DNA from 2 places in the Thioalkalivibrio sp. ALRh genome. Region 2 is predicted to be linked to the other one. Evidence: riboswitches for the same ligand, from Rfam matches in the RefSeq annotation. Region 2 holds a riboswitch; the other holds the start of a gene.

Region 1 (3,493 bases), on a different contig from region 2:
CGGCCACCACCACCTGCTGGTGAACAAGCCACTCGACGAGGTGGACTTGGATGCCTCGCTGCCCTTCTCCGACCACAAGCGTCATTTCGGTGGTGGACAGACCGAGGGCGAGCTGGAACTGGAACCCGGCGAGTACACCCTGCAGTTGCTGTTCATGGACTACCGCCACATTAGCTTCGACCCACCGGTTGTGTCCGAAAAGATCACTATCACGGTCGAATAAACGCACCCACGAAAAAGCCCCCTCCGTCTCCGGAGGGGGCTTGTAACACCCGATCCCAGTGCGGCCAGTTACGGCAGCGCGGGGATATCGAAGCGCGGCATCTCGCCGGTCAGTGCGTGCATGAAGGCCTCGATGTCCGCGACCTCGTCATCGCTGAACTCCATGCCCAGCATCTCCTGCCCCATGATGCGGATCGCCTCGTCCAGCGTCGCGGTCTCGCCGTTGTTCATGTAGGGGTAGGTCAGCGCCACATTGCGCAGCGTCGGGGTCTTGAACGCGAACTTGTCGGCCTCATCGCCCGTGACCAGATAGCGGCCCTTGTCTTCCGAGCCCGGCACCTGGATGCGATGGAAGTTGCTGTCGGTCAACGCCGGTCCGCTGTGGCAGGCCACGCAGCCGTTATCGGCGAACAGCTTCATCCCGCGCATCTGCTGCTCGCTCATCGCACCCTCGTCCCCGACCAGCCAGCGATCCAGCGGCGAATTCGGGGTGTTCAGCGTGCGCTGGAACGTCGCCAGGGCCTTGGCCACGTGGTCGGTATTGATCACGTTGTCGCCGTCATAATCGGGATAGGCGGCCTCGAACTTCTCCTGGTACTCGTTGAACTCCTCCAGGCGCGCGATCGCCTCCTCCAGCGGCATCGCCATCTCGATCGCGTCCTGGATCGGGCCCAGGGCCTGGCCTTCCAGATCGTCCTCGCGGCCATCCCAGAACTGGGCCGTGAAGAAGCCGGAATTCAGCACGGTCGGGGTATTGCGCTCGCCAACCTGGCCGTCATGGCCCACCGCGCGCGGGATGCGGTCCGCCCAGCCCAGCGCCGGGTTGTGGCAGGTGGCGCAGGAGATCACGCCGGAGCTGGAGATGCGCGGCTCGAAGAACAGCATCTTGCCCAGCTCGATCTTCTCCTTGGTCATCGAGTTGTCCGCCGGGATCGGCGGCAGCGCCGGCAGCGGCTCGAACACGTCGCGGTATTCGGAATAGTCGGTATCGGCCACGGCCGGGGCTGCGGCCCCGAACGCGACGGCTGCACAAGCCGCCAGCGCCGTCATGCGGAATCCGGAAAGCGTTTTCATACAGGTCTCCCTTGAGTAACAGATGAGTAACAGACATCTGAGAAGCGGATATCGGCGCGAACCGAAATAGACTCGGTCCAAACCACTTAAAACCCACCCTACAGACGCGGAAACCTGGTCGCGATCAAAATCCGCCCCGGAGATGATCTGCATCAATTATCAGCCTCCAGGGGAGCCGGGTTCGCCCCCACTACACCGTTTCCCGGGATACCCGGACAAACTTGACCCCCCCTTTTCCCTCCATTACGGTTCGCCCCTCTCTAGGTGCCCCGGCGCTCAGCCGCCGGGGATAATCGGGAAGCCGGTGCGCGAATCGACATTCGCAAGGCCGGCACTGCCCCCGCAACGGTAGGCGGAGACGGGCGGATCCAATGCCACTGCGGCGCATCCCCGGGATGCCCGCGGGAAGGCGATCCGCCCTGGATGCATCGCGCATCCACTTCGCGAGTCCGGAGACCGGCCTGGACGACACCCGACGCCGCGGTGGGCGGCCGAGCGGGCCAGTCCGGCGTGCTCGCATCGCCCGGCCTCCCCTGCTCCCTGTCCAGCTTCCGGCGTCGTTTCATCCACGGCGTGCGGGGTCGCGCGTCCAAGGGAGCAACCCAACAATGAACCATACCCATCTCCGACCGGGACAGCATGCCGTCCCGGCCCTGGCCACCCTGTGCCTGATGACGGCCGCGGGCATCGCGCCGGCACAAGCCGGCTTCGAATTCGGCGACGCGGAAGACGGCCTGCAGGTCACCCTGGATCCGCTGATCCAGGGCCGCTACAGCTACGAACGAGACCCGGATGGCTCCAGCAGCGAATTCGACTTCCGTCGTGCCTGGCTGGACACCTCGGGCACCCTGTTCCACCCCGATCTGAGCTTCCGCCTGCAGCCGGATTTCAGCAGCGGCGAGCTGTCCATGCGCGACATCTGGTTGCAGTACGCACTGGGTGAACACCTGGGCCTGCGGGCTGGCCAGTTTACGGTCCCCTTCGGCCTGTCGCGGGATATCGGCGGACCCAACCGCCTGTTCACCGAACTGAGCATCGCCGGCAACCAGTTCGAGGTTCCGGCCGGCCGCGACACCGGTATCGCCCTGCTGGGCGGCGCCGGCGACAACCGGGCATGGGCCATCGGCGTGTTTGACGGTCGCGGGCGTCTGGATCAGCGCGACGAGCGCCCCTCCACATCCGGCCACCTGTTCAGCGCGCGCGGCGCGTGGGCCCCGGTCGGCGCAGTCCCACGTGACAACACCACGTTAGGCCAGGCCGTGGAGCGCACCGTCGCCCTGGGCGCCGGCGTACAGGCCGCCAGCCGCAACCACCTGCGCGACTGGAGCCGCGGCATCGAAGACACGGTGGCCAACCAACGCGCCGACTGGATCACCGCCACCGCCGACGCGGTGGTCAAGTTCGCCCATACCTCGCTGTCGCTGGCGGCCTTCCGCCGCGATGTCTCCCCCGACCGCACCGCGAGCTACCACGACCTGGGGGCCGAACTGGAACTGGCGCAGTCGCTGCCGGTGGAGGGACTGGAGTTCGCCGCGCGCCACGCCGTATTGCGCCACGACGCAGGCGACGATCTTGGCACTGACGAGCGCTGGCAGCGTGAATGGGGTGCCGGCCTCAACTGGTATCACCGTGGCCAGCGGCACAAGACCCAACTGATGTGGCTGGACCGCGACACCGACACCTCGGACTGGGAGCTGCACCTGCAGCACCAGTTCCGCTTCTGAGAAATGACCGGGAGAATCGACATGAACTGGATGCAACCGATCCACCACCCGTTGAGAACCACCCTCTTTGCGATCCTGTTGCTGGCTGCCACCGGCAGCCCGGCCACCGCGGAGGTCACTGTCACAATGCCGGGCCCCTGGGGCGACTATGACGAGACCCTGGACGATCCGGCCAAAGTGGATGCGACCGAGGCCTTCCAGCGCTTCCGTCAGCAGAGCATGCAGGGCACCTCGGCCACCTACCGCAGCATCGAGCAGATCCTGCGTTATGACGCACCATTCGCCGAACGTCTGCCCGGTCTGGCCGAGGAACTGGCGCGCCGCGCCGACGACATCGAAACCTGGTTCGCACGCGAGACACCAGCGCGGGACGGCGAACCCGGGGCCCTGCCCGCGGCCTGGGAGGACCCGGAGTTCTCCGAGTACAAGGCAGCCTACCGCGAGGCCGCCGAACGACTGCAGCGCAAGGTGGA
Region 2 (3,493 bases):
GTGTAACGCGCATTGCGGTAGCCCCACATCGCATCCAGCGTATTCACCAGGCGATACAGCACCACCCCCGGCGCACCGGCCACCAGGAACCAGAAAATGGTGCCGAACAAGGCATCGTTGCCGTTCTCCAGTACCGACTCCACCGCCGCGCCGCTGACCCCGGCCACATCCAGGGCCTCGCTGTCGCGGCTGACCAGCATCTGCACCTGCTGCCGCGCCTGGCCCAGATCGCCGGCCTCCAGCGCCCGGGCCACGCGCTCGGCGTGCTCGTCGAGGCTGCGCCAGCCCAGCGCCAACGCCAGTACCAGCAGCCCTACCAGCCAGACCGGCAGGAGCTGCTGCAACCAGACCGTCAGCAGCACAAAGGGCACCACCAGGACGGCCAGAAGCAGCGCGCCGCGGGCCCGACCATCGCGGTAGAACCGGGCCTCCAGGCGCTGGACCAGCAGCCCGAACCCGGCCAGCGGGTGCCAGCGGCGCGGATCGCCGATCAGGCGATCCAGCACCAGCGCACCAAGCAGCGTGAGGAACGCGATCAGCATCGGGTCATCCACTCGCTGAGGAACCGCCGGGTGCGTCGGTACGGCTGCCCCAGCGATTCTCGAACACCAGTTCGTCCAGCGACCGTCGCTGATCCCAGCCCTCGGTTTCCAGCATCGGCCGCTCGTAGAACGCATCCACATGACCCAGACAAAGGATCGCGATCGGCCAGGCCCCTTTCGGCATCCCCAGCTCCCCGGCCAGCCAGTCCGGGTCGAACAGCGACACCCAGCCCATGCCCAGGCCCTCGGCCCGGGCCGCGAGCCACAGGTTCTGGATCGCACACGCGGCGGAGCACAGGTCCATCTCCGGGATGGTGCGCCGACCCAGCACGTAGCGCTCGCGCCCATCGGTCAACGCGACCACCAGCAGCTCGCCGGCATCGCGGATGCCTTCGAGCTTCAGACGGTGCACCTCGGCGGCACGCTCGCCGCAGGCCTCGGCCGTGCGTGTCTGCTCCGCCGCCACATGCCCGTGCAACGCATCGCGCAGCCGCGCGTCGGTCACCCGCAGAAAGCGCCAGGGCTGCATGTAGCCCACGCTGGGCGCCTGGTGCGCGGCCTCCAGCAGGCGCCGCAGGGTATCGGGGTCCACCGGGTCCGGGCGGAAATGCCGCATGTCCCGGCGCTCGCCGATCACGCGATAGACCGCTGCGCGCTCCGCCGAGGCGAACGCGTTCGGATTCTCTTCTGACTGGTTGGGAGCTGGGGCCGTCATGAGGTTCCGTCGAGGCGACGGCGCGGCGAAGACACGAAGGAACAGGCTTTTAGGAACGCACCTGCGCCCTCGACCGTTGCCCGCCGCACGGTCGCAGGATGAATCACCGCCAGGCCGGTCTCCGGGCTTGCGAGCGTCGGGGGATGCCGACCGGCAGACGCCTTCCCGGGCACAGGACCCAGTGGCCAGTCTGCCGAGCGATTTACCGCTCGCTTACCGTTGCGGGGGCAGCGCCGGACTTGCACCAGCTTCCCGTTTCACCTGCCAACTGCAGGCACCTGACGAAAGCGGAGCATGATACGCGCTCAGGGTGCCCCCGACCAATTTGGGCACCAAACCATCTTGCCCTTGCTGCTATGATGAGGCGCTTTCGCTGCCCGTGCGGCGCCCCGAAAACACGGTATTGTTTACGTTACGAACAATCCACAACAGTCGGATTTTTAATGACTTTCACTTCCCTCAAACGCCAGTTAACGGCCCTTGCCGCGCTATTCCTGTGCGCGGGGCCGACACTGGCCGAACCGGTCACGGTGACCGACGATGACGATCGCGAGGTCACGCTCGACCGGCCCGCCGAACGTATCGTCAGCCTGGCCCCGCACATCACGGAAGTCCTGTTCGCCGTCGGCGCCGGAGAGCAGCTGGTCGGCGTCACGCAGCACAGCGACTTCCCGCCGGAGGCGGAGATGATCCCGCGAGTCGGTGGCTACAGCCGCATCGACCTGGAACGTGTGGTCGAGATGGACCCGGACCTGGTGGTCGCCTGGCGCAGTGGCAACTCCAGCTCGCAGATCGAGCGCCTGCGCGATCTGGGGCTGAACGTCTATGTCTCGGAGCCGCGCAGTTTCGAGGGCGTGGCCTCCAGCATGCGTCGCATGGCGCAGCTGGCCGGTACCGAGGAACGCGGCGAAGCGGCGGTGCAGGCCTTTCTCGACGAGATCGAGACGTTGCGGCTGGACTATGCCGACCGTGACCCGGTCCCGCTGTTCTACCAGGTCTGGGAACAGCCCCTGATGACGGTCAACGACGATCACCTGATCGGCGAGGCCATCCGCCTGTGCGGGGGCAAGAACGTGTTCGGCCACCTGGACCGCCTGGTGCCGCGCATGGACCGCGAGGCCGTGATCGAGGCCGATCCGGAGGTGATCATCGGCGGCGGCATGGGCGAAGACCGGCCGGACTGGGTAATTGCCTGGGAACAATGGGAGGACATGACCGCGGTGCAGCGCGACAACCTGTTCTTTATCCCGCCGTCGCTGCTCCAGCGTCACACCCCGCGGATTGCCGAAGGGACCCGGCTGATGTGCGAGGAACTGGAACGGGCCCGTTCACGCCGGGACGACTGACCAGCCGTGACGCGCTCCTTCCTCCTCGCCACGGGGGTCCTGCTCCCGGCGTCGCTGCTTGCGATCCTGATCGCGCTGGCCTACGGCAGCGTCGCCATTGCTCCCGGCGACCTGCTCGCGGTGATTCAGGGCGAAGGAAGCCGCCTGCACAACACGCTGGTACTGGAACTGCGCCTGCCACGCGCCCTGGCCGCATTCGCCGCCGGCGGGCTGCTGGGCGTCGCCGGTGCCCTGATGCAGGTGTTGCTGCGCAATCCGCTGGCCGATCCCTATGTGCTGGGCCTCTCCGGCGGGGCTTCGGTGGGTGCCCTGCTGGCCATGCTCGCGGGGCTGTCGATGTTCTCGGTCTCGGTCGCCGCATTCGCAGGCGCGCTGCTGTCCACGGTGATCGTGTTCGGCCTGGCGCACGGCACCGGCAGCTGGACGCCGACCCGATTGCTGCTGACCGGCGTGGTCGTGGCGGCCGGCTGGGGCGCCGTGATCAGCTTCCTGCTCGCCGTGAGCCCGACCGCGGAGCTGCCCGGGATGCTGTACTGGCTGATGGGCGATGTCTCCCACGCCCGCAACCCCTACCCCGCCTGGGGTGTGCTGGTGCTGGTCGTGTTGCTGGCCCTGCCGCTGGGACGGACGCTCAACGTGCTGGCGCGCGGCCCGATGCAGGCGGCCGCACTGGGCGTGGCCGTGCGGCCGGTGGAATGGACGATCTACGTCGCGGCGGCACTGATCACCGCCACGGCGGTCATGCAGGTCGGTGCGGTGGGCTTCGTCGGACTAATCGTGCCGCACATGCTCCGGCTGATCTTCGGCAACGACCAGCGCGTGATCCTGCCGGCCTCGGCACTCGGCGGCGGCATCCTGCTGACGCTGGCCGACACCCTCGCCCGTACGAT

The links. Region 2 has a riboswitch for cobalamin ahead of bluB (5,6-dimethylbenzimidazole synthase). Riboswitches for the same ligand answer to the same signal wherever they lie in the genome.
Region 1: linked by a shared signal. The riboswitch ahead of F791_RS0101520 (porin) and the one ahead of bluB (5,6-dimethylbenzimidazole synthase) in region 2 are both predicted to bind cobalamin.

The regions. Positions count from the first base shown of each region.
Region 1 covers NZ_KB906519.1:317,833-321,325, forward strand. The annotation lists gene F791_RS0101510 (DUF4399 domain-containing protein) at 1-223, shown strand, start outside; gene F791_RS0101515 (cytochrome-c peroxidase) at 292-1,272, opposite strand; cobalamin riboswitch at 1,542-1,776, shown strand; gene F791_RS0101520 (porin) at 1,905-3,020, shown strand; gene F791_RS0101525 (cytochrome c) at 3,042-3,493, shown strand, end outside.
Region 2 covers NZ_KB906524.1:78,287-81,779, forward strand. The annotation lists gene cbiB (adenosylcobinamide-phosphate synthase CbiB) at 1-542, opposite strand, end outside; gene bluB (5,6-dimethylbenzimidazole synthase) at 547-1,257, opposite strand; cobalamin riboswitch at 1,352-1,554, opposite strand; gene F791_RS0111515 (cobalamin-binding protein) at 1,701-2,603, shown strand; gene F791_RS0111520 (iron ABC transporter permease) at 2,610-3,493, shown strand, end outside.